3 regions of the Pediococcus pentosaceus ATCC 25745 genome follow, and region 2 is predicted to be linked to each of the others. Evidence: predicted binding sites of a transcription regulator. Region 2 holds the regulator's gene; each other region holds the start of a gene.
The links. Region 2 encodes CtsR, which represses protease genes until heat stress. Its sites were predicted from a motif close to TTGGTCAAAAAAGGTCAAANA; they were not measured.
Positions count from the first base shown of each region.

Region 1: clpP (ATP-dependent Clp endopeptidase proteolytic subunit ClpP) is a predicted target of CtsR. The motif match lies at 5,803-5,823, and genes of this name have one in related genera.
Region 3: PEPE_RS02965 (ATP-dependent Clp protease ATP-binding subunit) is a predicted target of CtsR. The motif match lies at 8,013-8,033, and genes of this name have one in related genera.

Region 1 covers NC_008525.1:504,763-515,108, reverse strand. Annotated here, with positions in the region: gene tpiA (triose-phosphate isomerase) at 1-485, opposite strand, end outside; gene PEPE_RS02270 (phosphoglycerate kinase) at 565-1,767, opposite strand; gene gap (type I glyceraldehyde-3-phosphate dehydrogenase) at 1,890-2,912, opposite strand; gene PEPE_RS02260 (sugar-binding transcriptional regulator) at 2,980-4,011, opposite strand; gene rpoN (RNA polymerase factor sigma-54) at 4,195-5,511, opposite strand; tRNA gene PEPE_RS02250 (tRNA-Arg) at 5,572-5,643, shown strand; gene clpP (ATP-dependent Clp endopeptidase proteolytic subunit ClpP) at 5,895-6,488, shown strand; gene PEPE_RS02240 (hypothetical protein) at 6,533-6,805, opposite strand; gene PEPE_RS02235 (glucosaminidase domain-containing protein) at 6,890-9,469, opposite strand; gene whiA (DNA-binding protein WhiA) at 9,646-10,346, opposite strand, start outside.
Region 2 covers NC_008525.1:1,406,791-1,417,136, forward strand. Annotated here, with positions in the region: gene PEPE_RS06920 (ATP-dependent Clp protease ATP-binding subunit) at 1-1,813, opposite strand, end outside; gene PEPE_RS06925 (CtsR family transcriptional regulator) at 1,841-2,305, opposite strand; tRNA gene PEPE_RS06930 (tRNA-Pro) at 2,477-2,550, opposite strand; tRNA gene PEPE_RS06935 (tRNA-Arg) at 2,641-2,714, opposite strand; tRNA gene PEPE_RS06940 (tRNA-Gly) at 2,736-2,807, opposite strand; tRNA gene PEPE_RS06945 (tRNA-Thr) at 2,812-2,884, opposite strand; tRNA gene PEPE_RS06950 (tRNA-Leu) at 2,897-2,978, opposite strand; tRNA gene PEPE_RS06955 (tRNA-Val) at 3,021-3,093, opposite strand; gene serS (serine--tRNA ligase) at 3,321-4,601, opposite strand; gene PEPE_RS06965 (deoxynucleoside kinase) at 4,880-5,512, opposite strand; gene PEPE_RS06970 (amino acid permease) at 5,593-7,044, opposite strand; lysine riboswitch at 7,158-7,335, opposite strand; gene PEPE_RS06975 (GNAT family N-acetyltransferase) at 7,365-7,865, opposite strand; gene PEPE_RS06980 (alpha/beta hydrolase) at 7,955-8,752, shown strand; gene PEPE_RS06985 (LCP family protein) at 8,889-10,208, shown strand; gene scrK (fructokinase ScrK) at 10,269-10,346, opposite strand, start outside.
Region 3 covers NC_008525.1:656,473-666,818, forward strand. Annotated here, with positions in the region: gene PEPE_RS02935 (AI-2E family transporter) at 1-18, shown strand, start outside; gene tagD (glycerol-3-phosphate cytidylyltransferase) at 94-498, shown strand; gene PEPE_RS02945 (peptide chain release factor 3) at 566-2,134, shown strand; gene PEPE_RS02950 (LTA synthase family protein) at 2,240-4,414, shown strand; gene PEPE_RS02955 (sulfite exporter TauE/SafE family protein) at 4,482-5,327, shown strand; gene PEPE_RS02960 (DUF1634 domain-containing protein) at 5,327-5,689, shown strand; gene PEPE_RS02965 (ATP-dependent Clp protease ATP-binding subunit) at 5,744-7,963, opposite strand; gene PEPE_RS02970 (hypothetical protein) at 8,168-8,356, shown strand; gene PEPE_RS02975 (phosphocarrier protein HPr) at 8,502-8,768, shown strand; gene ptsP (phosphoenolpyruvate--protein phosphotransferase) at 8,768-10,346, shown strand, end outside.

The sequences.
Region 1 (10,346 bases), 900 kb from region 2:
GATGCAGCAACTTGTTCTGCAGTTAAATCTTTAAGAGCGTTTGTGATTTGACCAGCAACCCATTCATTAGTTTCGCCAGCTTCACGTTGTTCAAGAGTTTCTCCACAGCAAATGATTGGTGTCATGTTGTTGTTGAAGATTGCCTTAGCCTTCTTGTTAATATCTTCGTCAGTTTCACCGAAGTATTGTCGACGTTCTGAATGACCGATAACAACATAGTTAACGCCCATTTCGTTTAAAGCCTTAGGACTTGTTTCGCCAGTGAAAGCACCTTCGTCTTCGAAGTAGCTGTTTTCAGCAGCAGTCTTTAGTTGTTCATCTTTTGAGAAAGCTACTAAAGTGCTTAAATCGATAGCAGGAGCAGCAATAACTGATTCTACTACAGAAGCATCAGGTAACTTACCTTTGATAGCATCCAAGAATTCTTGAGTTTCTTGGGGGTTTTTGTTCATTTTCCAGTTTCCAGCAATAATTGGAGTACGCAAAATAAAACATCCTTTCCGAATTACAGGTTATGTAGCAGAAAAGAAGAATCAACTGATTCTTCGATTTCTACAACTTTAATTATTTGTTTGAAATAGCAGCGATACCAGGAAGTTCTTTACCTTCAAGGTATTCAAGTGAAGCTCCACCACCAGTTGAGATATGTGTCAATTGGTCGCCAACGCCTAATTGCTTAACAGCAGCAGTTGAGTCACCACCACCAACAATTGTTGTAGCGTCTGATAATGTACCTAAGAACTTACCAACTTCAAGTGTACCGTTAGCATAGTTGCTCATTTCGAATACACCCATTGGTCCGTTCCATACAACAGTCTTAGCATCTTTAAGGACATCCTTAAATTCTGCAACTGACTTAGGTCCAATATCAAGAGCCATGTAACCATCAGGAATATCGCCTTCGACAACTTTGTTAGGAACATCGTTATCAAATTTTTCAGCAACGATACTGTCTGAAGGAAGAACAATCTTGTCGCCACCCTTAGCAAGGATTTCTTTAGCAACATCAATCTTGTCAGCTTCAACAAGTGAGTTACCAATGCTCATGCCTTTAGCAGCGTAGAATGTGTATGTCATACCACCACCAATAATAACTTTGTCAGCTTTATTAAGTAAGTGATCAATTACACCAATCTTGTCAGAAACCTTTGCGCCACCTAAAATAGCAACAAATGGATGCTTAGGTTCGTCAACAGCTTCACCCAAGAACTTGATTTCTTTTTCCATAAGGAAACCAGCAGCAACTTGCTTGCCGTCAGCCTTCATTGCTTCAGCAACACCAACGTTTGAAGCGTGGGCACGGTGAGCTGTACCGAAAGCATCGTTTACGAACATGTCGCCAAGTGATGCCCAGTATTTGCCAAGTTCAGGATCGTTTTTACTTTCCTTCTTGCCATCTAAGTCTTCAAAACGTGTGTTTTCGAACAATAATACATCGCCGTCGTTCATGCCATTAACAGCATCTTCAAGTTGTGCACCGCGTGTTACAGGAACAAATGTAACTGGTTTGCCAAGAAGATCTGAAAGGCGTTGAGCAACTGGACGAAGAGTCAATTCTTTTTTGTCTTCTTCAGTCTTGATACGACCTAAGTGAGAGAAAAGAATTGCCTTTCCACCGTTTTCGATAATGTATTTAATTGTTGGAAGAGCAGCAACGACACGGTTGTCATCACCAATCACACCATTTTTAACTGGCACGTTAAAGTCAACGCGCATCAAAACTTTCTTGTTCTTAACATCTAAATCTGAAACAGTTAATTTAGCCAAGAGAATTTCCTCCTAAATCATTAATAAATTATTTTTTCTAAAAAAAGGGACGGAGGAAGTGACCTCCCTCCGTCCCTAGACCGATTAGACGGTTTGAAATCTACAATTTTTAAGAATTAATCTTAAAGAGTAGCAAATTTCAATAAAGTACGTACCATTTGGCAAGTGAAGCCGTATTCGTTGTCGTACCAAGCAACAGTCTTAACTAATTGCTTGTCGCCAGCTTTAGTAACTTCTGTTTGTGTTGGGTCAAAGATTGAGCCGTATGTTGTGCCAATGATGTCACTTGATACAACTTCGTCTTCGTTCCAACCGAATGATTCGTTACCTTCTGTATGCTTCTTAATAGCAGCATTAACTTCTTCAACTGTAACGTCCTTGTCAAGGATTGAAACAAGTTCTGTCAATGAACCGTCAACAACGCTAACACGTTGTGCATGTCCTTGTAACTTACCGTTCAATTCTGGGATAACAAGACCGATAGCCTTAGCAGCACCAGTTGAGTGAGGAATTGTGTTTGCAGCAGCAGCGCGTGCAGCACGGAAGTTTCCACCACGAACAGGTCCGTCAAGAAGCATTTGTGTACTTGTGTAAGCATGAACTGTTGTCATTGTACCAATTTGTACGCCGAATTCTTCGTTTAAGAAGTAAGCCATTGGTGCAAGACAGTTAGTTGTACATGAACCAGCTGAAACGATACGGTCGTCAGCAGTTAAAACATCATCGTTTACGTTGTAAACAACAGTCTTAAGATCTGAGCCAGCAGGTGCTGAAACCAATACACGTTTTGCACCAGCATCTAAATGAGCTTGTGATTTTTCTTTTGATGTGTAGAAACCTGTACATTCAAGTACGAAGTCAACACCGTCTTCCTTAACCCAAGGAATATCTTGAGCCTTTGGTTCAGCGTATACACGGTATTCTTTGCCGTCAACGATAATTGAGTTATCAGTTGCACTAACTTCACCAGCAAAAGTTCCATGTGTTGAATCATATTTAAGCAAGTGTGCTAATAAAGCAGGACTTGTCAAATCGTTGATAGCAACAACTTCGATGTCATTTGATTTTGCACCCAATTCGTGGATACGACGGAATGCTAAACGACCAATACGGCCAAAACCATTAATACCAATCTTTACAGTCATAAGTAAGATTTCCTCCTTTAGGAATCTAAAAAAATAATTTATTTTAAAAAGTTAAGTCACAATGGCTTTACTTTTTTAAAATCGCGTTTGCTGCACCTTCATCAGTAATTAAAATTGTCTGATGCGGTGCGATTTTCATGTACGACTCAATAGCCTGAGCCTTGTCATGACCACTAGCCACGGCGAATACATGATTGAAATGCTGAACATCATTCAGCTGTAACCCAATTCGATGAACTTGATATAGGATGCGTCCTTCTCGATTATAGAAAGATCCAAACGCTTCCCCCACAGCCTTGGCTTTTCGAAGGTAACTTAGGATTTCTTCGTTAACTCCTCGACGTCTGGCCATATCGCCAGCTTTACCAATACCATGGATAGCAACTCCTGCGTGACTAATTAAATCCAACACAGGTTTTACAGTCGGTTCATTTAAAAGGGGGTGGTAAGTGCTCTCACTCAATTGTTCCGGGATGTATAATGACTTGGCTTCACCTCTAGTACGCTTAGCCATCAAAGCCGCAACTGAATTAGCTTGTTTATCAACTGATTCACCAATTCCACCACGACCCGGTACAAAGGTTAGCTTTCGATTGTTCGAAAGCTCTGGCGACAACTGCATGGCAACCGATGCCATGGTTGAACCGCCCATTACCACTATAGTATTATTACCCTCTGGCAACAATTTTGCAAGTGCATCATTTAAAATTGTTCCGAGTTGTTTTGTGACCGCATCTCCGTCAGCACGATCTCCCCGAACGATAAAACATCTTTCGATGTCCAAACGTTCCGCCAATAGCTTTTCTTGGCTAGTTAAGCCTAAGAATCGGTTAGCTACAGGTTCGAGACCATTCATAACGCGCCGGCCCTCATCAGAAAGCATCATTCCAGCCTGCGAACTCGTCAACAATCCTTGTGTTTTTAACACATCAGTTTGTGATCTTAGCACGCGTTCGCTGAGATGTAGATGTTCCGATAAAACTCTTCTCCCAACCGGAGCAAGCAGATCGATTGATTTTAAGATATCAAATCTCTGTAGAAATTCACCAATCAAACCTGGAACAACAGATTCTAATAAATCCATCTCATTATCATCCATGTTATCTCCTGTTGTGGGACTTGTTTTGTCCAGCAGTGCCACAAAACGACCCAACAAATTAAAAATAAATGGCACACAAACTCAAGAATTAACTTTTGTTGTATACCTCACTTACGAATTAAATTATAACAAGCCCCCATCTTTTTTGCAAATTTAAACTCAACTTATTTGGGGCTTTTTAAATTAATCAAATCGCTTGCGTTTTGAAGAAGATGGAATCCCAATGGCTTCGCGGTATTTGGCGACGGTTCTCCGCGAAATCGCAATCCCACTTTCTTTTAAATTTTTCTCAATTTTCGAATCAGAAATAGGTTTTCTTTTATCCTCTTCATCGATAATTTTTTTAATCTTTTCTTTTGCTGCATCTGCTGAAACATCACTTTCACGATTAACAGCATTACTAAAGAACGATTTCAGTTCAAACGTACCAAATGGGGTTGCAATATATTTACCGTTAACAGCACGAGATATTGTTGATTCATGTAAATGTAATTTATTCGCGACATCTCTTAGAAGCAACGGTTTTAGCTCTTTACTTTGATTCATAAAGAATTCACTTTGCTTTTCAAAGATAATCTTTCCAACTCTGAGAATGGTATCTTCCCGTTGACTTAAACTCTTCGAAATCCAGTCGTATTCTTTCTTCTTCTCCGTGACATAAGCTTTGACCTCTTCATCAACGTTTTGAAGTTGTTCAAAATAATGTTGTGAGAAGCTGACTTTAGGACGTGAAGCCTTAGACTGTAGTAATTGAGGTTCACCATTTTCAATGCTAAAGATTAAATCTGGAATAATATAACTATGCTCTTGTTTTCCAAATCCTGCTCCGGGGTTAGGGGTTAATGTTCTGACATAATCAAAAACCGCTTGGACATCACTCAATTGAATATCATATTTTTTAGCGATTTTATCCCATTGACGATTGACTAAATCTTCAAAAGATTCTTCCAAAATCAAATAAGCTTGTTCTGGAGAAAATGTATCATTTTCAGTTTGAAGCATTAGACACTCTTGGAGCGAGCGAGCCCCCACGCCAGGCGGGTCCAACTGTTGGAGTAAAGTTACCGCATCGATCACGGCAATTTCATCTGCACCGGTCTTTTCAATCACTGCTTCATTGGATATTCCTAAATACCCATTATCGTCAACATAGTCTAAAAGCAACAATACTAGGCGTCTTAATGGCGTATCTCGCATGGTTAAATGAACCTGATCTAATAAGTAGTCGAACAATGATTGTTCCGTATCGCTAGCAATTTGGTTCATAAATGCCTCGTGTCGATCGGAATCACCTGAAATCTTACTGGTTGGCTTTTCAGCAGCCATTTCAACCGTAATAAGTGGATTATCCATTTCTTTTTGTTTGAGAAAATCTTGAAGCTCTTCAACGTTATATTGCAACATCTGAATCGACTGTTGTAGGGTCTGCGTCATTGCTAAACGTTGGATTTGCTTTTGTTGTTGAGTTTGATTTTGACTAAATCCTTGTTTTATTGCCATAGTAATTCTCCGCAATTATCTTGTTTTTTCTTCTGTCCTACTGTAAAATCAAATTGTTAGGCGCCGTTAGTGTAATGGATAGCACGTGAGATTCCGGTTCTCAAGCTGAGGGTTCGACTCCCTCATGGCGCATTACTTAGCGAATTTATGCATAAATTCGCTTACAACTGCATTATATACTACTATTTATTCAATAGCTACAACCATTGTCTCCTGGTACATTAGACGCTATATGCAATCTGGTCGAAAATTTTCTCCGGCTAGGTTGTTTTTTATTTTAAAGAGTAAAAATATTTGACCTTTTTTGACCAATGATATAAACTATAGCCATGTTAGTTATTTAACAGGAAATTTTTTACGATAATAAAGGAGGTTACTAAGTTATGAACTTGGTCCCAACAGTTATTGAACAATCATCACGTGGTGAACGTGCTTATGATATTTACTCACGACTATTAAAAGATCGAATCATCATGCTATCAGGTCCTATTGACGATGATTTAGCAAACTCAATCATCTCTCAACTACTCTTCCTTGATGCACAAGACTCAGAAAAGGATATTTACCTATACATCAACTCTCCTGGTGGAGTTGTTACCGCCGGTTTAGCTATTTACGATACCATGAACTTCATTAAATCTGATGTTCAAACAATCGTAATGGGAATGGCTGCTTCAATGGCCAGTGTGCTTGCTTCATCTGGTACAAAGGGTAAACGTTTTGCTCTACCTCATTCAGAAGTTATGATTCATCAACCTTCTGGTGGAGCTCAAGGTCAACAAACTGAAATTGAGATTGCTGCAGAACAAATCTTGAAGACTCGTAAAGAATTGAATACGATTTTAGCTGAAAATTCTGGACAACCTCTTGAAAAGATTAATATTGATACTGAACGTGATAACTATCTATCAGCTCAAGACGCCGTTGAATACGGTTTGATTGATGGTATCATGGAAAAAAATGCTAACTTAAAATAATTAGTGGCATAAAAAAGACATCGGAAAAATTCCGATGTCTTTTTTTATTTTCCTAGTGCACTTTTCATCATTTTGTAACGAAATTCGAAAATTTCTTCGGCAATTTGTGCTTCGCCTTCAATTTCCTCTTCGAGGGCTGAGAAATTCTTTTCAATGTCAGCATGCGGATAGATGTATTTTTCAGGATCTTCCTCATTTTTACTTGCTAACCAATCCCAATAATTATCTTCAATAAGATAACCACTTGGCAAAACTTTAGTAATAGTCCCCAATCTTCCATCCCAAAGTTGTACAAATTGAAACTCTGAATATTTCATCTTCCATTCATCCTTTCCCCATATAATAAAAAGACTGTAACACAGATTGTATGTTCCAGTCTCCTATTTTAACCTAATTAAATCTTAAAGATGAAGGGCTTTGCTTAATCCGTCTAATTTAAAGAAACCATTACTATTGATGCAGTTAATTATACTACCAACATAAGTGGTTGAAGTTGCGTAACCACCAGCCTTGATAGCTTTAATAGAAGCCACATAGTTAGCTGATTTTGGTGCAAATGCATTAGCGTATTGTGCACGTGATTCAAGTTTCTTAGCGTAATCTGCAATCGAATCCTTGATAGAAGCATATTTTCTAAATGAGGCATTGATGGTAACTGTGCGACCATTGATAACCTCTTTAGTACTCTTAGTATAGGTAGCACCTTTCCAAGTGCTATCAGCCTTAATCCCAAATAAATTGTGCGCTTCTTGAGCAAGTGATGAAGTTCCATACCCGCTTTCCAAAACTGCTTGAGCCATAGCTACGGAAGCATAGAGCTTATTACTATTACATACGTTAACAATATCTGCTGCAATACCATTTACAAAATTAGTTTGTGCAGTTGTCCAATGTTTGTTAGTTAAATGAACATTCACATTATGCATGGAAGCCGCGTTATTCTTGTTTGATGAACCTGAATTGGATTTTGAGCCAGCTAATGTTACATCCGCCTTATTAATCCAACTAATAACTTTGTCTAAAAGCAATTTACTACCGTTAACCTGGATAACTTTGTAAGTCTTGCCCTTAACTGGATTGTAAATAGATTGACCCGTTGCCCAATGCTTAGCATTCTTATTGATGGTTACTTTGGAACCTACACCAATCTTATTGCTGCTGTTATTTTTATTACTATTACTACTGTTACCTTTGTTAGAACTGGATTGATTTGATGATGAAGACCCTGGCACCGTAACGTCACCCTTGTTAATCCAACTGATAACCTTATCTAACAATAAACGGTTTCCATTAACTTGGATAACTTTATAAGTCTTACCCTTAACGGCATTGTAGATTGTTTGCCCAGTTGCCCAATGTTTAGCACTCGACTTGATAGTTACTTTGGAACCTACTTTAATGTTGGCAGTACTATTATTTTTGTCGCTGTTATTTTTGTTGCTATCATTCTTGTTACCATTATTTTTGTTTGAATTTGAATGATTTGAAGAACTAGCAGTAGTAACATCTGAAGTATTAATCCAACTTAAAACTTTTTCAAGCAGTAAGCGACTACCGTTAACTTGGATAACCTTGTAAGTCTTGCCCTTAACGGCACTATAGATTGTTTGTCCAGTTGCCCAATGCTTAGCACTTGTCTTGATGGTTACTTTATCGCCAACATTTATCTTGCTTGAATTATTTTTATTACTATTTGAATCATTTTTATTACTGTTGTTAGCATTATTTTTGTTGCTATCATTAGATGTATTATTACTTGAATCACTACTGCTACCAAATCCATATTGAAGATCATGGGCAAATTGAGTTTGTGAAATACCATGGGTCGAAAGATATCCATAAGGGTCTACATGGTTTCCCCAAACATGATTAGTAATCCATACATGAGATTTAATACCACGATATTCATTACTATCTAGACTGGTTGGAATATTCCATTTCTTAGCAGAATCCCTTAGTAGGTTAACGTAAGTTTGATAATCTTTTTTAAATTGGCTATCAGAATATGTTTGTGCTAACTCAACTTGAACAGGAGCATTTTCATTAGCCCATTCGCCTGCGCCCCAAGCGACGTATCCTTCTTGTCCAACTGCATAAACTTTTCCACCATCACCAACGATATATTGAACATAGCTTTCGCTACTGTCCCATTCACGTTTTTCAAAAATAGCTACATTTTCAGCTGGTGCATAAACTCCAGTGGCGTGTGCAATGATTACGTTATTTTTAGTTTGCTGATCACTACCCTCGTCATCACTTAATTGATGCGTATAATCAATCGTATAGTCCTTTGAAGTTGATTTCTTATCTACCGCTTTATTTTTAGAAGTAGTAGCAGCACTACTTGTTTTAGAGACCGCACTTGAACTTACACTAGTAGCTGAGCTCGTTTTAATAGCAGCTTTGGAGCTAGCTGTCGAAGAAGCGGCGCTCGAATTTGAATGCGCAACTACTGAAACAGCTGCACTTGAGTTTTTAGTAGAACTAGAACTTGTATTTTTAACTACACTTGAGCTATTAGCAACGCTCTTAGCAGTGCTTGAAACGGTTTTTTCACTAGCAGATGAAGCCGCTGAACTAGCAACTGATTTCTTTGCACTAGAGCTTGCAGTTGACGTAGCAGATGAACTTATCGCGCTCTTAGCAGAACTCGAAGTCACCACCGAATTAGTTGCAGATTTACTTACAGCGCTGGAAGTAGCAGTACTTGTAACTGCTGAAGTTGCTGAGCTAGTCACACTAGCACTAGTTGCTGAACTAGCTGGTAAAGAAGTCTTCGTTAATGTAACACTCGCTTCGCTTACGGGTGAAGTAGTCGTACTATCATCAACCGTATCAGTAGCATCATTGTCGGTGCTATCGGCACGAACATTAGTTGCATTAGCATCTAAAGCAATGATCCCTAAACTGGCAGCTGCGATACTTGCAAAGGCCCACTTTTTACCCGCTTTAAACATTTTGTAATGTAATTTAGAATTCATAAACTCGTATTCCCCTTTAGTTTGTTTACCTAGTTGACATTCATCTATCGTAGTCAATATTAGCATAATAATTTGTTCCAATCTTTTACATTACAATTACATTAAGCCCTTACAATATACACTGTGTAAAAAAGAGGACACCTTCAAGTATTTCTGAAGATATCCTCTTGCTTTAATTAAGCTCTTAGCTTCTCAGCGTATTGATTAATTTTTCTCAGGCGATGGTTAATACCCGATTTAGATATTGGACCACCAGGTACTAATTCACCCAGTTCTTTAAGACTAACTTCTCGATGAATCAAACGAGCCTCAGCAACTTCACGCAATTTAGGTGGTAATTCACCTAATCCGACTGTTTCATCAATAAATTGGATGTTGTTAATCTGTTTCATCGATGCATTAGCAACTTTATTTAAATTAGCCGTCTCACAGTTGACCAAACGGTTAACCGAATTCCGCATATCACGCATAATTCGAACATCTTCAAATTTGAGCATCGAATTAGTTGCTCCGATTAATTGTAGAAAATCAGCAATATGTTCTGCTTCCTTCAAATAAACAATATAACCACTACGCCGCTCAGTCGTTCTAGCATTCAAATTATACTTATTAATCCAATCAGCAATCATTTGGTTGTGTGATTCATAAAGGGAATAAATTTCCAAATGATAACGGCTAGTTTCTGGATTATTTACCGATCCACTAGCTAGAAAGGCTCCTCGTAGATAGGACCGTAATTCTGATTCTTCGGTCAACAAACCTTCCGGAACTTTTTCGTTAATCTGAAAATCATCTTTTAAAATCGATAAATCATTCAATAACTCCTTAACGCCCGTTCGTAAACGAACGATATACAAGTTATTCTTCTTCAATTTCA
Region 2 (10,346 bases):
CGTCGTAACCCACATAACCTGGTGCTGATCCAACTAGACGACTAGTGCTGTAACGTTCCATATACTCAGACATATCAATTCTGATCATATTATCTTCCGAACCAAACATAATATCTGCTAAAGACTTAGCCAGTTCTGTTTTACCAACCCCTGTAGGACCAAGGAACATAAAAGAACCAATTGGTCGCTTAGGGCTCTTCAAACCTGAACGCGCACGGCGAATAGCTCGAGCTACTGACGAAACGGCTTCTTTTTGACCAATTACTCGTTCGTGCAAAGTTTTCTCTAAATTAATCAAGCGATCTGACTCAGATTGTTTCATCTGCGTTAAAGGTACACCAGTCCAATCTGAAACGATTTGCGCAATATCTTCGCCATTTTCAATTAATTTATAATCTTTTTTAGCTTCATTGGTTTCTGGGTTATTTTCAGCACGCTCAATCTTACGGCGTAACTTCATTTCTTTCTTACGGATGTCGGCAGCCTTTTCGAAATCTTGATTATCAATCGCTTCTTCTTTAGCTGTTCGTAATTTTTCTAATCGATCTTCATCCGTAACTTTTTTCACTTGCTTCTCAGAGGCATCGATTCGAATTTTAGCAGCCGCTTCATCGATTAAATCGATGGCCTTATCGGGAAGAAAACGGTCTGCAATATAACGTGATGATAAAGTAACTGCTTGTTGAATGGCATCATCTGAAATTTTAACTTGATGATGTTCTTCATACTTAGGACGAATTCCTCTTAAAATTTGAACTGCTTCAGCTTCCGTAGGTTCATCAACTTCCACTTTAGCAAAACGTCGTTCCAAAGCAGCATCAGCTTCAATATACTTTTGGTATTCTGTTAAAGTAGTTGCACCAATCGTTTGTAGCTCGCCACGAGCTAAAGCTGGTTTTAGGATATTAGAAGCGTCAATGGCTCCCTCAGCCCCGCCAGCTCCAATTAACGTGTGTAACTCATCGATAAAGACAATCACTTGACCATCATTGCGAATTTCTTCAATCACCTTTTTTAAACGATCTTCAAATTCACCACGGTACTTAGTTCCCGCCACTAAAGAACCCATCTCTAGCATCATTAATCGTTTATTTTGCATATCAGTTGGAACATCTTGATCGATAATCTTTTGAGCTAATCCTTCGGCAATCGCCGTCTTCCCAACTCCTGGTTCACCAATCAATACTGGATTGTTCTTAGTCCGTCGGCTTAAAATTTGGATTACGCGACGAACTTCTTTTGTCCGCCCCACCACTGGATCAATTTTTCCTTCAGCAGCCATCGCCGTCAAGTCTCGTGCAACTGAATCTAAAGTTGGGGTTCCTTCAGCACTTGTAGCCCGTTGCTTACTACGTCGATTTTGAGTAGCTGGATTTACACCTAATTTACGTAAAGTAACTTTGCGAACCTCGGCAATATCTGTATCCAACGCCAATAAAATTCTTGAAGACAAAATATTATCATTTTGTACTAAAGCAAGTAATAAATGTTCGGTTCCAATTTTAATAGCGTTTAATTGCTTAGCCTGCTCTTGAGCGTTGACTAAAATTTCACTAGCTTTTGGTGAATATGGTAAATAATCATCTTTTACTGTTCGTAAGTTACCATAGCCGGTAAATTGCTCAATTTCCTCAGCAACGTCCACTTCTGTAACATTGAATTGTCCTAAGACGCTTCGCGCTACACCATTGGTCTCAATTGCCAATGCTAACAACAGGTGTTCAGTACCCACCGCGGGGTGTTTAAATCTTTTTGCTTGTTCTTGAGCAATAACCAAGGCATTTCTTGCACTAGGGGTAAATAAATTTTCCATTTTCCACCTGTCTTTCTCTAATCTCTACTATTCATATCTGAGATGATTCAAAATTCCAATCATCACTTTTGCTCTAATTTGTTCTTCTAAATTACGATCGCCAATATTTAAAGTACTTTTGGAAAGGGTCGAGGCTAATAAGCTCGCTTCTCGTTTACTTAGTACGGAGTCTTCATATAAACTGCCTAGAATTGAAATCGCATCACGTTCATCCAATGAATCTCCAATCACCCGTATTAAAGAATCCAAAACATCAATATCGTCAAGAAGTTTAACTTTTTCAATTCTAATGTATCCACCGCCACCACGCTTACTTTCAACCACGTAACCATTTTGAATGGTGAATCTAGTCTTAATTACATAATTAATCTGAGATGGTACGACATCGAATTGATCGGCAATTTCAGAACGGCGAATTTCAATCTCCTCTGAATTAGCCAAGATTTCCTTTAAATACCGCTCGATTATATCTGAAATATTCTGTCCTTGCATAACGACCACCTTTCTATACTCTGACTAATGTTGACTATTATTATACGAGACTGACAGAAAATTGCAAAAAATATTAATTATTCCGCCTTAAAGCTATCAAAACCTTAAGAAAATAAAAAAACTTACCATCAATTAAACATCAATAATAAGTTTATTCTTGACCTATCTCAATCGGGAAAACAAGATTTGAACTTGCGACCCCCACGCCCCGAACGTGGTGCTCTACCAAGCTGAGCTACTTCCCGCCAACCATTATATTCTAGCACAAATTTAAACCGGTGATTTAGAAAACAAAAAAAGCATTAATCATATCCGATTAATACTTTTTTAAGCGATGCACCCAGCAGGAGTCGAACCTGCAACCTTCTGATTCGTAGTCAGACACTCTATCCAGTTGCGCTATGGGTGCAAAATATTAAATTTGGTACAAAGCGGAAGACGGGATTCGAACCCGCGACCCCCACCATGGCAAGGTGATGTTCTACCACTGAACTACTTCCGCAAAATGCCGACTAGAGGATTCGAACCTCCGACCCCCTGTTTACAAGACAGATGCTCTGCCAGCTGAGCTAAGTCGGCTTAAAATCGATATGCGGGCGAAGGGATTCGAACCCCCACACCTTGCGATACAAGAACCTAAATCTTGCGCGTCTGCCAGTTCCGCCACGCCCGCAAATAATTCTATTTTATTAGACCATTGAGAATCGCTTCTCAATGGAGGATACAGGGCTCGAACCTGTGACCTCCTGCTTGTAAGGCAGATGCTCTCCCAACTGAGCTAATCCTCCATAAATCTCTCGTGAACACATTTATATATAATACGGATAAAACTCCGTTATGTCAATCACTTTTGCAAAAAAAATTAAATTTTTCTTTATTAATTTTTTTAATAGCTTTAAATCACCCTTTTTCTCCCATATTTGCTGAAAAACATTTCTAATCAGAGGCTTATCCTTTATGGATTCCATAAAAAAATAAGAGATCTCAATGCGATCTCTTATTTTTAGATAACTATTTACTTTTTACCAATTACAGTTGTCCCTTGCATATAAGGTACTAAAGCTTCCGGAACGTTGACTGTTCCATCTTCATTTTGATAGTTTTCTAAAATTGCAGCTACTGTACGTCCGACCGCCAAACCAGATCCATTTAGGGTGTGTACGTATTGCAACTTACCATTTTCATCGCGGAAACGAATATGTGCACGACGAGCTTGGAAATCAGTACAGTTTGAACAACTTGAAATTTCGCGGTATTTATCTTGAGCTGGAATCCACACTTCAAGATCGTAAGTCTTGGCTGCCGTAAAACTCATATCCCCAGTGGTTAGGGTAATCACTCGATAAGGCAATCCCAATTTTTGAAGAAGGGTTTCAGCATGGGTAGTTAATTTTTCTAATTCATTCCATGATTGTTCTGGCTTAGCAATCTTGACCATTTCTACCTTGTTAAATTGATGCATACGAATCAAACCACGTGTATCTCGTCCGGCACTTCCTGCTTCTGAACGGAATGCTGGTGATAATGCTGTTACGCTAATTGGTAACTTTTCTTCATCAATGATTTCATCTCGATAGTAATTTACCAAAGGTACTTCAGCTGTAGGAATTAAAGTTAGTCCTTCATCTTTTACTTCATAACCGGCATGGGTTTCTTTAAACTTTGGAAATTGACCAGTTCCAAACATTGATGCATCGTTAACCATGTAAGGTGTGATTTCTTCTGTAAAGCCAGCTGCATTATTTTGATCTAAAAAGAAATTGTAAACTGCTCGTTCAAGACGTGCACCATCCCCAACATAATATACAAAACGACTACCAGCAACTTTAGCTGCCCGTTCAAAGTCTAAAATACCAAGCTCTTCTCCAATTTCCCAGTGAGCCTTAGGCGTAAAGTCAAAAGTCCGTGGTGTTCCATTACGACGTTGTTCAACACTACCCTCTTCAGTTAAACTAACCGGTACATCTTCATGTGGTAGATTAGGTAGATGAGCAGCTTTGCTTTCAACTTCTTCGGCAATATTTTCCAGTTGTTCGTCTAAGCCTTTAATATCTTGGCTCACTTTACGCATTTCTTGAATTTTATCGTTAGCGTCTTCTTTATTACGTTTTAATTGTGAAATTTGATCAGACACTTCATTACGAAGCTTTTTCAAATTTTCACTCTTTACAATCAATTCACGGCGTTCATTATCCTTAGCCAATAAATCGTCGATTGCTTCAGGTTTTACGCCCCGAGTTGCTAATTTAGCTTTGACGTCTTCTACATGATTACGAATCATTTTCAAATCTAACATAATTACATCCTCCTTAAATATAGAAAAAGAGCCTCTATCCACATTGGGACGAAGAGACTCTTTTCGCGGTACCACCCAAGTTCACCTGCTTATATAAGCGGTGCACTCAATCCGACGATAACGGAATCACCGTGTGGCATTACCCACCTTTTAACTAGCGCCGGAGTTTCGGCTAATCCTTTCCACCATGCGGATCTCTCTAAAAACCTACTTTAAACGCCTTTAATTTCTCTATTAATTTATAAACTAATTCTACAAAAAAGCCGGGTAGATATCAATTAAATTGTGGCAATCTTTTCATCAATTAGTTGAATAACTTTTTGACGAGCTTCTGGATTTTCCACAAAATCATATTTATCACCGTCAATTTTAATTTTAGCACTTTGATCATAATTATCGAACCAAGCAACATAGCGCTTATTGAGTTCGTGATAGTATTCGTATAATGATGGATCATTTTCGATTTGTTCGAATGAACGACCGCGCTTTTTGATCCGTTTTAACATTGTATCAAACGAAATATCAATATGAACTAGTAAATCGGGATTCTTCTTATATGAAAGACGTGGCAACTCTTGCATCATATTTTTAAGTAACGAATCGTAAATATCCACTTCTGTATTAGTTGCTCGTCCTAAATCAGCGTTCAAATGGAACAAAAGTGAATCTTCATAAATCGAACGGTCCATAACACTACGAGCATCGCTATTAGCTTGCTTGATACTATCCATACGTTTATTCAAAAAGTAAATTTGAAGTAAGAACGCATAGCGTTTAGGATCTTTGTAGAAAAGTGGCAAAATTTTATTATCATCTACTGATTCGTAATAAGCATCACTTTCCCAGTGACTTGTTAATAATTCTGTAAGTGTTGTCTTTCCTGCGCCAATTGGGCCTGATAAAGCAATCATTATAAGAAATACCTCTTTTTTCGTTTTTTAGCACTACATATTGTACCACCAAACGACCCCAAAACAATATCTTGAAAAAATTATTCTTTCGTGATATCTGGACGCGATAAATCGATTTCTTCCAGCGGTATTAACTTCGTTTTATATCTAATTTTATAATAGGTATACAACACAATGAATAGCGGAATTGCCATGTACGTAATCCCAATTGCTTGCCAATCGAAATTAGCAATGGAATGAATATCTTGTCCCGCAATCACAATAATACTGAGAACAAAGGCAAAGAGTGGTCCAAATGGGAACCATTTTGCACGATATCTAAGTTCTGACACGTCATGTCCTTGTTTAATAAAAGCCCGACGGAACCGCCAATGAGCAATCGCAATACCGACCCAAGCCACAAAGCCAGTCAGTCCACTGGCAGCAACTAACCATATATAAATTTTAGGTCCCATAATACTGGAAATAAAGGTTAGCAATCCTACGATAGTTGTACCAAGTAAGGCCAGGTATGGGATTCCTCGCTTCGAAGTTTTACCAAAAATTTTGGCAGCAAATCCTTGTTTCGAAAGCGAATATAACATTCTAGTCGAGGCATACATCCCCGAATTAGCTGAGGATAGTACTGAGGTCAAAATAACCGCATTCATTACCCCAGCTGCTCCTGCTAGTCCTGCCCGACGGAACACAAGGGTAAATGGACTAATGGAAACATCACGGGCTGATGATCCTAATAAATTAGGGCTTGTATAAGGGATGATACAAGCAATCACAAAAATTGCTAAGATGTAAAATAGTAAAATTCGCCAAAATACTTGGCTAATGGCCTTCGGAACACTAGTTTCAGGTGTTTCAGATTCGCCAGCTGTAATTCCAATCAATTCTGTACCTTGAAACGAGAAACCAGCCACAACGAAAACACTAAGAATAGCAGGGATCCCACCCACAAACGGGGCTTTATGATACACAAAGTTTTCTAAATATGTGGCTTTACCTCCCATAATTCCAACAATGGTTAAAACTCCTACGACCAAAAATATAATAACCGTGACTAACTTAATTAAAGCAATCCAATATTCAGTCTCACCAAAAGCTTTAACCGTCAAAGCATTTACCAAGAAAACTAGCACTAGTGCCAACAGGCTCCAGATCCACCCCGGAGCGTGAGGAAACCAGAATTTCATAATCAAGGCAATGGTACTAATATCAACTGCAACCGTAATAGCCCAGTTAAACCAGTAATTCCATCCCATTGCAAAGCCAAAGGCTGGATCAACGTATTTAGTTGCGTACGTTGAAAACGAACCCGAAACCGGCATATAAGTCGCCATTTCTCCTAAACTAGTCATGAGGAAATAGACCATGACCCCCATCCCAACGTAAGCTAATAATGCACCACCGGGACCTGCAGTGGAGATTGCCGATCCACTGGCTACGAATAGTCCTGTACCAATACTTCCACCCAGTGAAATCATTGAAATATGTCGCGTCTTTAAGGCACGCTTAACCTGACTACCACCTTGTTCTGCCATAAGAAAACCTCCTATAAAATAAAAGAGGCGCTGTTGATTTTCAAAAAACAAAATAAAAAGCCTTTTTGTGAGCATTCCTACGCACAAAAAGACTGTTTAAAATCATTAGTCAAATCGTAGATAGCGCTCCGCAATTTTCATTGCGACAGTCTCTGGCTTATTCAACCAGAGCCCAAATCGTACATGAATAAGCATGTAGTCATTTCGGCCTCTTTTCCTTTCAATTCGGGTCATTGATGCTTAGTCATCTAGCCGGATCTACTAATAATTGAGGCAACCTCTTCTTTCGATGTGATTCAAATTATAACAAATCTGTTCAATTATTCAAGTAATTTTACATTTAATTCGTAGCGATACTCTTTTTGTGAGGATTGATCATAACCAGAGATTCCCGTGGTAATCTTTTCTAAACGCTTAAAACCATTGCGCTTTAGTACTTGCTGAGAGGCATAGTTGTCAATACAAACATTAGCAAAAACTTTAAAATCTCGTTTATTTCGATTTTTCAAGTTTTTAATTGCAAAATGTACTGCTTTTGACATAATACCTTGGTTCCAATACTCTTCACCCAATAAGTATCCTATTTCATATATATCTTCTGCAGCTGGCTGAAAAATAAAAATTCCGCCCACAACTTGGTCTGCTTCGTTGACGATTGCTAAAAAGCCTTGACGTCCAACCATCCCTTTAAACGCCATCCATTGTTCAAACGCGTTTGTCAGAATCTTCATCCCCGCTGATTTAGCAATCTTTCGATTATTAGCTAACGCCTGATAATTACTAAAATCATCTTCTAAAAAATATCTTAATTTAAACTTCATTTCGTAGTTCCTTACCTTTTCTTTGGTGAATAACAGTAAAAAGATTAAAATGTAACCAAATATATAATTCTCAAAAAGGAGTCAACATTATGGAAATTGTTAAAACTAAACTTAATCATACTAATTCTAAATCAAAAGCCGAATTAATTTCATATATATCGCCCAATTTAACTGATCAAAAAAGTCCATCTTTAATCTTTGTGCCCGGTGGATCCTACACCCACATCGATTTAGCTCAAGCTGAAAAAGTTGCCTTACGTCTGGAATCATTTGGTTACCAAGTCTCCGTTCTAAGGTACTCCTTGGTTGATGAAGTTCAGCCACTTTATCCAGCTCCCTTAATCGAATTAGCCGAAGCAATGGATATTACGCATCAAAACGCTGAAAAATGGCAGGTTGACGTTAATCAGATTATTTTAATGGGCTTCTCGGTTGGCGGTCATATCGTCAGCAATTTTAATAATAACTGGAATGCAGCCTGGCTTAGTTCACAAACCCATTTAGCATCAACTACATTGCAGCCTTTTGCAACCATTTTAGGTTTTCCTGTAATTACTCCTAATGATGGTTTTCCTGACGCTAAAACTTTAGCTAAATGGACCACCCATCCTCAACAATTAGCAGCTGATCAAAATGCCACTAAAGACAATGCCCCAACCTTCATTTGGGCAACGGCCGATGATCAGTTAGTTCCATCCCAAAATGCGGTTGATTACTTCTTAGCCCTTCAAGCTCTGCAGGTTCCAACAGAACTTCATCTTTACCAACATGGCCCTCATGGGATGGCTCTAGCCGATGAAACTACCGCCTATGATAACCATCACGTCGATCATCGGATTGCTACTTGGTTAACCACGGCGCTGGCCTGGTTGCATGAATTGAAATAAGTTCGTTATTAATGTCGATATACCAATTTTTTGTGTACTATTTGTTAAACTTTCTTAAACAAAGTTATAGATAATCCATTAATTTGGTATCATATTAATGATTGAATTTTTTAGTATAACTCGGAGGATAAGTTGCATGAATTCTGAATCACCCAGATCCAATTCAAGCCGATTCAGCAGAAACCGGTTCAATTACACACCTGATGACAATAATAACAATGGTGACAACGGTCAAAATAAACAAAACCAGCGCCGAAAACCACGAAAGAAACGACCTCGTAGAAAAAAAACCATCATTGTCGTTTCCATTATTGCTGTTATATTGGCTATCTTTGGGGTTAAGAAATGGTACGATGCCAAAAATGCTGTAGATTCGATTTTTGATAGTGCTAAAATCCAGAAATCACGTGATGTTTCAGCTACCTTAAAGCAAAGTAAACCAATTTCAATTTTGCTTTTAGGTACTGATACTGGGGCCCTCGGGCGTAATTATCGTGGCCGAACAGATACCATTATCGTGGCAACCTTGAATCCTAAAAAGAAAAAAATGACTTTAACTAGCATCCCTCGGGATACGGTTATGTCGATTCCTGGTTACTCAAATTATTCTCCTTCCAAGATTAACGCTGCTTATGATTTAGGTGGAGCCGGTACAGCAATCAAAGCTGTCGAAAAACTACTAAATATTCCCATTGATTATTACGGCTTAATTAACATGGGTGGCTTAGAAAAGATTGTTGACGGGGTTGGTGGAATCGATATCACTCCTAAATTAACCTTCAAATATGGACATGCCGACGTTACTAAAGGTAAAAAAATTCATCTAAATGGTAAGGCAGCACTGGATTATTCACGGATGCGTTATACCGATCCAAACGGTGACTATGGTCGTCAAACTCGTCAACGCCAAGTTTTAATGGCCATTTTACGTAAGAGTGATTCAATTACGGCTTTATTAAACCAAAATTTCTTAAATTCTCTTCAAAAACAAACTAAAACTGATTTAACATTTAATGAACTTTTAGCACTCTCGACTAATTATCGAGTTGCTACCCATCATTTAAAGTCTACTCACCTCCAAGGTAATGGTACTACCATCGATGGTGGTTCTTATGAATTAGTTTCTAAGAGCGAACGTCAGCGTGTTACTAATTTCATCCGTAAAGCCCTTGATTTATCTGCTAAAGAAACTGGGACAACTGGATTAAGCAGTATCTATACTGGCGAAGAAGATGATACCGATACTACCAATTCAGATACTAACAGTTCAGACACTACTAGCTCCTCCACTGAAGATTACGGAACCACAAGCGCATCTTCGGTGGAGACACCGGCTAGTGACACAACAGGCGGTGCAGATAACAACGGAGCTACCACTGATAACACTCCTACAACTCCATCACAAGCTGATCCGCAAGGAAATGCTACTGGTAACTACAACTACTACGGACAATAAAGCTTTAATTAAAGAACAAAGGGCAATCCTGATTTTAAATCGGGATTGCCCTTTTTATAATTATTCCGTTAATAGCTTCTCTGCCAATGCAAAATTACCGACATTCGCTGACCCATTATTTTTAACTTGAGGCATCGT
Region 3 (10,346 bases), 750 kb from region 2:
ATTAAGCCTCAAAAATAATAATAAATTGGTAGATATAATGATAGTATGGTAATATCTACAGAGTTGAATAATATAATTCAAGGAGAATAAATCTTGACAAAAGTAATTACTTACGGAACCTTTGATTTACTACACAAAGGTCATATCCGTCTTCTCAAGCGTGCTAAGGCACTAGGAGATCATTTAACCGTTTGTGTTTCAACTGATGAATTCAACGCCATTAAGGGCAAAAAAGCTTATACGTCTTTCGAAGATCGTAAGTACATTTTGGAAGCGATCAAGTATGTTGATGAAGTTATTCCAGAACGTGATTGGGATCAAAAGATTAGCGATGTTAAGGACCATGACATTGATATCTTTGTGATGGGTGACGACTGGGAAGGTCAATTTGATTTCCTAAAAGATTATTGCAAGGTCGTCTACTTGCCACGTACGGCTGGTATCTCAACTACTAAGATCAAAAAAGATCTTGGACTAGGCGATTACAAAAAAGATTAGGACTACAAACTAAGATTGGAATGTCTAGACGATTCCAATCTTATTTTTTAGAGAGAAAGGAACTACTATGAATCAACAAGATTTAAAAAATGCGGTGGAAAAACGCCGGACGTTTGCCATTATTTCCCATCCGGATGCTGGTAAGACGACGATTACAGAACAACTATTGCTCTTCGGGGGCGTTGTGCGCGAAGCCGGAACGGTTAAAGCCCGTAAATCAGGCAACTATGCTAAGTCGGACTGGATGGAAATTGAAAAGAAACGTGGAATTTCGGTTACTAGTTCGGTTATGCAATTTGATTACGCTGGTAAACGAATTAACATCTTGGATACTCCTGGACATGAGGATTTCTCAGAAGATACTTATCGAACCTTGATGGCCGTGGATTCAGCTGTCATGGTAATTGACTCCGCCAAAGGGATTGAGCCCCAAACTAAAAAGCTTTTCCAAATTTGTAAAATGCGCGGTATTCCAATTTTCACTTTCATGAACAAGTTGGATCGGGATGGACGCGAACCCCTAGACTTGGTTAATGAATTGGAAGAAGTCTTAGGCGTAGAAGCTTATCCGATGAACTGGCCAATTGGAATGGGTAAGGGACTAGCCGGATTGTACGATATTTACAACAACCGCATTGAACTACATACTGATGAACCAGAATTTTTGGAACTTAATGCTGACGGCGAACTCAAAGAAAGCAATCCGATCGAAGAGGAAAGTGTTTTCCAAGACGCCATGATGGAAGTTTCTTTAATGAAAGAAGCTGGCAATCAATTTGATGAAGCCAAGATTGCTACTGGGGAATTGACTCCCGTCTTCTTTGGTTCGGCTTTGACTAACTTTGGGGTTAAGACTTTCTTGGATGCTTACCTCCAATATGCTCCTGCACCAACTTCACATAAAGATGAAGCCGGTGAAGAAATCGAACCAACTGAAGAAGAATTTTCAGGATTTGTTTTCAAGATTCAAGCTAATATGAATCCTAATCACCGTGACCGGATTGCCTTTTTGCGCATTTGCTCTGGAGAATTTGATCGTGGGATGGACGTCACTTTGAACCGGACGGGTAAAACTTTACGCCTTTCTAATTCCACTCAATTCATGGCAGACACACGTGAAAACGTGGAAACAGCGGTTGCGGGAGATATCATCGGACTTTATGATACGGGTAACTTCCAAATTGGGGATACTATTTACGCTGGCAAACATGCCATTCAATTTGAAAAATTACCACAATTTACACCGGAACTATTTATGCAAGTTTCCGCTAAAAACGTGATGAAGCAAAAGTCCTTCCATAAGGGAATCAAGCAATTGGTTCAAGAAGGAGCTGTCCAGCTTTATACTAACTACACTACTGGAGATTATATTCTCGGTGCCGTAGGTCAACTTCAATTTGAAGTTTTCCAATTCCGGATGCAAAATGAATACAATTCCGAAGTAGTTATGCAACCTATGGGTAAAAAGACTGCGCGCTGGATTGACCCAGAACAACTCGATGAAAAAATGTCGTCTTCACGTAACTTATTGGTTAAAGACCGTTATGGACAACCATTGTTCTTATTTGAAAACCAATTTGCAGAACGTTGGTTTGCTGGTAAATACCCAGATGTTAAACTAACGGCCAAACTCTAAAAACTAAATCTTTCTAAATTAACACCTCAAATGGGGTTAATTTTTTAGTTTTTAATATATAATGGTTAAGTTGTATCAAGAAATATCACGTGGAGGAACGATAGCATGAATCGTTTATGGGGTAAATTTCGACAGGGGCTAAATACTAAATTTGGCTTCTTCATGCTAATTACAGGTTTATTTTGGATTAAATCGTACATAGCATATCAAACAAAATTCACGTTGGGTGTTCAGGGTGGCATGCAAGAATTGATTCTCGCCATCAGCCCGCTGGGTTTTGCCATACTTTTGTTCGGGATTGGATTGTATATCCGTGGTAAGTGGGCCTACTGGTACATGATTATTATGGATACCATCTTATCGACTTGGCTATTTGCCAACATCCTTTATTATCGCGAGTTTTCAGATTTCATTACCTTTAATTTAATTAAGGGTTCTGGGTCAGCCTCCGATAATTTAGGAAAGAGTCTGATGGGAATTCTACGAACTACTGATTTCCTAGTTTTTATTGATGTAATTTTCGTTATTGCTATTTTAGCGTTTGGATTCGTTAAGATAGACCAAAGCAAGTTCAAGTTAATGAACTCCTTTGCGGTGACGGTCCTATCGATTGGGGTTTTAGCAGCTAACTTGGCTTTAGCTTATTCCAACCGTTCAGGATTATTGACGCGGACCTTTGATAATAACTACATTGTTAAGTACCTAGGACTACAAAGTTTCACTTTGTATGATGGGGTTAAGTCATTTGAAAACAGCAATAAGAAAAAGGAAGCTAAGGGTTCACAATTAGATCCGATTAAGAAGTTCATCAAAGAAAATAATGTTCCTGCTAATGTTGAATACAAAGGGGTGGCTAAGGGCAAAAATGTCATTATCATCCATTTGGAAAGTCTTCAACAATTTGTAATTAACAAAAAATGGAAAGGCGAAGAAATTACGCCGAACATTAATAAGTTCTACAAGGATAAAAATACTTTAGCCTACGACAACTTCTTCAATCAAGTTGGTCAAGGTAAGACGGCGGATGCCGAAATGATGCTGGAAAATTCCTTATTTGGTTTGGCAGAAGGTTCGGCGATGGTAACTGACGGGACCACCAATACTTTCCAATCGATGCCCGCTTTAATGCAACAAAATGGGTATTCGACGGCCGCTTTCCATGGGGATGTAGCTAGTTTCTGGAACCGAGACAACGCTTATAAGTCATTTGGTTACCAGTACTTCTTCAGTAAGCAATATTACACATTGAAGAAGGGCTACGTTAGTGGATACGGGATGAAGGATAAGCTCTTCTTACAACAATCGGCTAAGTACTTGGAACAATTACCACAACCGTTCTATGCTAAATTGATTACGGTCTCGAACCACTATCCATACGGAATCGAAAAGAAGAACGTTTCTATCGACAAATGGGATACCGGTGATTCAACCGTTGATCCGTATGTGCAAACTGCGCATTACTTAGATCAATCAATTGGGGAATTACTAAATTACTTGAAGAAAACTGGTTTGTACAATAAGAGCACCATCATGATGTATGGTGACCATTATGGGATTTCTAACAACCATAAGCCGGCCATTGCCAAGATCTTAGGTTTGAAGGGTGTAACCAACTATGATCTTGCCATGTTCCAAAAGGTTCCTTTCATGATTCATTCACCTGGTCTAAAGGGTGGTGTTAACCACAACTACAGTGGTGAAATTGATGTGATGCCAACCTTATTGAATTTACTCGGCATCAAGACGCCAGGCGCTTACCAATTTGGACATGATATTAATTCAAAACAATACAACCAGATTGTGGCGTTCCGAAATGGGGACTTTGTTTCGAAGAAGTATACCAAGTACGGGGGCGACCTCTACTTGACGGCCACTGGTGAACAAGTCACAGACGAAACACCTGCTCAAAAACAAGAAGTGAAAAAGATCCAAGATTACGTTAATAAAGAACTCGAATATTCAGATAAGATTATTAATGGTGATCTCTTGCGCTTTGCCAAGTTGGATTGGTTTAAGAAGGTTAATAAGTCAGACTACAGTTACAATATGAAGTCGGCGCTCGAACAACTAAATAAAGCTCAAAGTTCTAAGACGAGTTTGATTGAACAAAACCACGGCAAATCAACGTTGGATGATTATGAAACGGATGCTCCTGAACTAGAAAGCAATGCTGATAAATCATCTAGTTCAAGCAGTAGTTCTTCAGATAGCTCAGCTTCGAAGTCTTCAAGCAGTGATTCAAGTAGTAGCTCTAGTTCATCATCTGAAAGTAGTAAGTAACTTAAAGACTGAGAAGAGACCTTTAGGGGTGCTTCTCAGTTTTTTTATTAAGAGAGGAAGCGATTTTATGGCAAGTCATTTGATAATTCTACTATTAGTGGGACTAATGGCCGGAATTTTTGGAGCCATCCTGGGAATTGGGGGAGGAATGATTATTACTCCAGTTTTAACGGTGGCAATGGGATTAGATATTAAGTATGCGATTGGGGCTAGTATCATCGCGGTGATTGCAACGAGTTCGGGGGCAACCATTGCGTATTTAAAAGATGAGATGCTTAATTTACGAGTAGCGATGTTTTTAGAAATTGCGACGACCGTCGGGGCGATTGTTGGGGCAATTATGACCGGAATATTTAACTCGACCGTCCTTTTTGTGCTTTTTGGTTCATTCTTGGTATTTTCTTCTTGGAATATGTACCGCAAGTTGCGTCGCGGCGGTGGTGAAGAAGGTAGTACTAAAAATGATCGTTTAGCAAATCAACTCAACTTAAATGGTAGCTACTATGATAAAGCTCTTAAGAAAAATGTTGATTACCAAGTAGAAAATGTTCCCGGTGGTTCAGCCGTAATGTTTGGGGCCGGATTAGCCAGTGGATTATTAGGAATTGGTAGTGGAGCTTTCAAAGTTATGGCAATGGATAACATTATGAAGATGCCACTTAAGCCTTCTAGTGCTACCAGTAATTTGATGATGGGAGTCACCGCTGCTGCCAGTGCCATGGTCTATTTCTTTAACGGTTCCATTCATGCTGATATCGCAGGACCATTAGCGATTGGAATTTTATTTGGAGCTCAATTGGGAAGTCGAATTATGCAACATCTACAACCCCGTTGGATTCGAATGATTTTTATTCCCGTTCTTTTATATATGGGATTGCAAATGATTCTTAAAGGATTTGGGGTGAACATCTAATGAATGCTAAAAAACAAGAGATGCAACACGTGGAATTAGTCATTGGGCGTGTCCTTCAAGTGGGAGTATATATTTCAGCGCTAGTGATTCTATTAGGAATTGGTCTATGGTTATTTAAGAATGGTTCTGGATATTCGGGGGCTTTACCGACTCGGATTACGCCTATCTTTCATGGGGTGTTAGCTTTTAAACCTTATGCGGTTTTGATGTTTGGAATTTTCTTATTAATTTTGACACCCGTTCTACGAGTAATTGTTTCAATTTATGCCTTTGCTAAAGAAGGCGACCGTTTGTACGTGGTCATTACTACAATCGTACTAGTAATTCTAATTATTGGTATGGCAATTGGTTATCGCGGATAAAAAAAGAAGAGGTTAGGTAAACCATAATTGGTTTACCTAACCTCTTTTTATTATTTAATCTTTTTTAGGAGCACCAGTAATTTCAATTTGATCATCTTTAATCTTAGCGTTTAGTTGCTTTTCTGCTGGATGGTCAAGATAAAAGTCCGCGATGCGATCTTCAATTTGTTCTTGAATTACCCGACGCAATGGGCGAGCACCCATCTTAGGATTGTAGCCTAAATCAACTAAGCGTTCTTCAACTGGTTTGGTTACATCAACGTGTAGTCCTTGGGTTGCCAACATGCTATTAACGTCTGCAATCATTAAGTCGACAATTTGCATTAAGTTTTCCTTAGTTAAGGCTTGGAACTCAACAATGTCGTCAAAACGGTTCAAGAATTCAGGCTTGAAGTAATTTCCCAGTTTGTCAAGGACGGAGTGGGTCTTACCTTGAGCAGCTGCTCCAAAACCAACATCAGCTTGTACGTCACCAGTTCCGGCATTAGAAGTCATAATAATGATGGTATCTTTGAAGCTTACTGTCCGACCTTGTGAATCAGTTAGACGACCATCATCCAAGATTTGCAAGAACATATGCATGACATCTGGGTGAGCTTTTTCCACTTCATCTAGGAGAACTAAGCTGTATGGATGACGACGAACTTGTTCAGTTAATTGACCCGCTTCTTCGTAACCAACGTACCCTGGAGGCGAACCGATTAATTTTGATATTGAATGAGGCTCCATGTACTCACTCATATCAAAGCGAATCATAGAATCCTTAGAACCAAACAATTGTTGCGCAAGTTGCTTAGCTAACTCAGTCTTACCAACTCCGGTAGGACCGACGAAGAGGAAGGAACCAATCGGACGACCAGTTCCGTTTAAACCAATCCGGTTACGACGAATGGCCCGAGAAATCTTATCGACAGCTTCATTTTGTCCAATGACGTGATCTTTCAAGTTTTCTGAAAGATTTTGAAGTTGTTCTTGTTCCTGCTTTTGCAAGTCACCAACTGGAATGTCAGTCTTAGTTTCGATAATCTTTTCCATATCTTCTTCAGTGACCGTTGGTTGTTCTTCGCTACTTGTTGCACCATCTTTGTTCTTTTCAAGCTTAGAAACTTGATCACGGTAGTAAGCTGCTTTTTCGTAATCTTCTGATTGAAGGGCAGCTTTCTTTTGAGCTTCCGCTTCATCAATCTTCTTTTGAATGGTTTCTGGATCAGCGATGTTAATCGTTAGATTCTTCTTAGAACCAGCTTCATCAAGGAGGTCGATGGCCTTATCAGGAAGGAAGCGATCTTGAATGTAGCGTTTTGATAATTTTACGGCTGCTTCGATTGCATCATCCGTGTAGTGAACATGATGATAATCTTCGTATTTCTTTTGAATTCCTTTTAGAATCTTAATAGCTTCTTCTTCACTAGGTTCATCGACTTGTACTGGTTGTAAACGACGGGCAAGGGCCGCATCCTTTTCAATGTCCCGGAATTCTTTAAGCGTTGTAGCACCGACTAATTGGAAGTCGCCTCGGGCAAGGGCTGGTTTAAGAACGTTACCAGCATCCATGCCGCCTTCAGCATTACCAGCGCCAACAATTTCATGGATTTCATCGATGAAGACGACCATGTCTTTGTTAGCTTGAACTTCTTTCATTAGTTGTTGCATACGTTGTTCGAATTGACCACGAATTCCAGTACCTTGAACTAGAGAAACTACGTCCAAACGCACGATTTGTTTATTAACTAGCTTTTGAGGAACAGAACCTTCCACAATCCGCTGAGCCAATCCTTCTACGACAGCAGTTTTACCAACCCCAGCTTCACCAATTAAAACTGGGTTATTTTTAGTACGACGGTTTAGAATTTCAATGACCCGTTCAATTTCGCTGTCACGACCAATCACGGGATCAATCTTACCTTGTTTAGCTAAATCAGTTAGGTTCAAGCCATACTGACTTAAAAGTGATCCGCCGTTGCCACGGTTGTTAGGATTACCACCTGAACCATTTCCACCACCTGGTTGAGTAGGGGGAACTTGTTGTCCATAGAGGTTTTCGGGTTGTCCCATATTGCCGCCTTGCATCGCACGGAAGATGTCATCTAAGTTTCCAAATCCAAATGGATCTTGTGCCATACGAGCACCTCCGTTTCTATTAATGTTATTATTTCGTTGATTTTTTAAAAGTTGATAGCAATTCTGACACAGATTAACTTCTGTACGTTGACCATTCACGTTCGTATAGAGGTGAATGCTTGCTTCGTTCTTTTGACAGTTTTGACAAAGCATCTGCTGTCTCCCTTCTTTCAAAAATGTGAAACGATAATTAGTCAAATGATGTTTGACCAATATTGACCATACCTAAATTATACACACTCTATTTCAGAGTGCAAGTAGTTTGATTTGAAAAAAAGATGGATAATTAGGTAATATTATTGTTGATAACAAAGTACTTAATGGTATAGAATAAATAGACCGAAGTGAGGTGACAACATGCGAGATTATTTACAGCTTTTGAATGATTTGAAGGATGGTTCAATCAAAGAGCTAAAGATTACTGCAGAGGAGTTCCAAGATTTCCAGCCACGTTTTATGGAATTTCCTGAAAGAAAGCAAGTAATTGGAAAAGCAGACCGTGGCGGGATTGTTGTTTATCACTTTGAACGTATCAAAGATAAATAACGGATTTATTTAAGTTTTATGTAAGGGCTTGCTTTGCAACTAATAAATTGATATTATTCTTATCAAAGGCTTATAAATAATTAGTGTACGTTCACTACTTATTTGGGTCAAAAATATATGTGTAATCAAAAGGAGATATTTTATTATGGAAAAACGCGACTTTCATGTAATTGCAGAAACAGGTATTCATGCACGTCCAGCAACATTGTTGGTACAATCAGCTAGCAAATTCAACTCAGACATTCAATTAACTTACAAAGACAAATCAGTTAACTTGAAGTCAATCATGGGTGTTATGTCACTTGGTGTTGGCCAAGGCGCAGACGTTACTATCTCAGCTGATGGTGATGACGAAGCAGACGCAATCGCAGCACTTGAAGATACAATGAAAAAGGAAGGACTATCTGACTAATGGCTGGCACATTAAAAGGTATTGCGGCCAGTGATGGGATTGCCATTGCTAAAGCATATTTGATGGTGGATCCAGATCTTTCTTTTGAAAAGAAAAACATTACTGACGTTGATGCAGAAATCAAACGCCTTCATGATGCTTTGGAAAAGTCTAAAGAAGAACTTTCACTCATCAAAGCTAAGGCTGCAGAAAACCTTGGTGCTGAAGAGGCAGAAGTTTTTGAAGCTCATTTAACCATTCTTTCTGATCCAGAATTGATTGGTAATATTGAAGACAAAATTAAAAACGACACAATTAATGCAGAAGAAGCTACTAAAGAAGTTACGGATAACTTTATTTCAATGTTTGAAGCAATGACTGATAATGCTTATATGCAAGAACGTGCCGCAGATATTCGTGACGTTACTAAACGTTTGATGAGTCACTTGTTGGGTGTGGAACTTCCTAACCCCGCTTTGATTGATTCAGAAGTCGTTATTGTTGCGCACGACTTGACTCCAAGTGATACAGCTCAATTGGATCGTCGTTACGTTAAAGGCTTTATTACAGATATTGGTGGTCGTACATCACATTCTGCAATCATGTCTCGTACCCTTGAAATTCCAGCAGTTGTTGGTTCTGAAAAGGCTACTACTAGCATAAAACAAGGCGAAATGATGATTGTTGATGGACTTACTGGGGATGCAATTATTGCACCTACTGATGACGAAATCAAAGCTTATCAACAAAAGGGTGAAGAATTTAAGGCTCAAAAAGCTGAATGGGAAAAACTTAAGAATGAAAAGACCGTTTCAAAAGACGGCGTTCATTTTGACTTAGCTGCTAACATCGGTACACCGGATGATTTACAAGGTGTTCTTGACAATGGTGGTGAAGCCGTTGGTTTGTTCCGTTCTGAATTCTTATACATGAATGCTTCCGAATTACCATCAGAAGATGAACAATTCGAAGCTTATAAGAAGGTTGTTGAAGGCATGAACGGCAAGCAAGTTGTTGTTCGTACAATGGATATCGGTGGAGACAAGGAACTTCCTTACTTACCACTTCCAGAAGAAATGAACCCATTCTTGGGTTATCGTGCAATCCGAATTAGTTTGGATCGTACAGATTTATTCCGTACACAACTTCGTGCTTTGCTCCGTGCTTCGGCATTCGGTAAGCTAGCAATTATGTTCCCAATGATTGCTACAGTAGCCGAATTTAAGAAGGCCCGTGCTATCTATGATGACGAACGTCAAAAGATGGTCGATGCTGGACAAGAAGTTGGTGAAATCCAAGTCGGTATGATGATGGAAATCCCAGCTGCTGCTATGATTGCTGATAAGTTGGCTAGGTATGTAGACTTCTTTAGTATTGGAACAAACGATTTGATTCAATACTCATTCGCTGCTGATCGTGGTAACGAAAAGGTTTCATACTTGTATCAACCATATAACCCATCATTGCTTCGCTTAATCAAGCAAACTATTGATGCTTCACATGCTGAAGGCAAGTGGACTGGTATGTGTGGTGAAATGGCCGGCGATCAAATCGCTGTTCCAATTTTAATGGGACTTGGTTTAGACGAATTCTCAATGA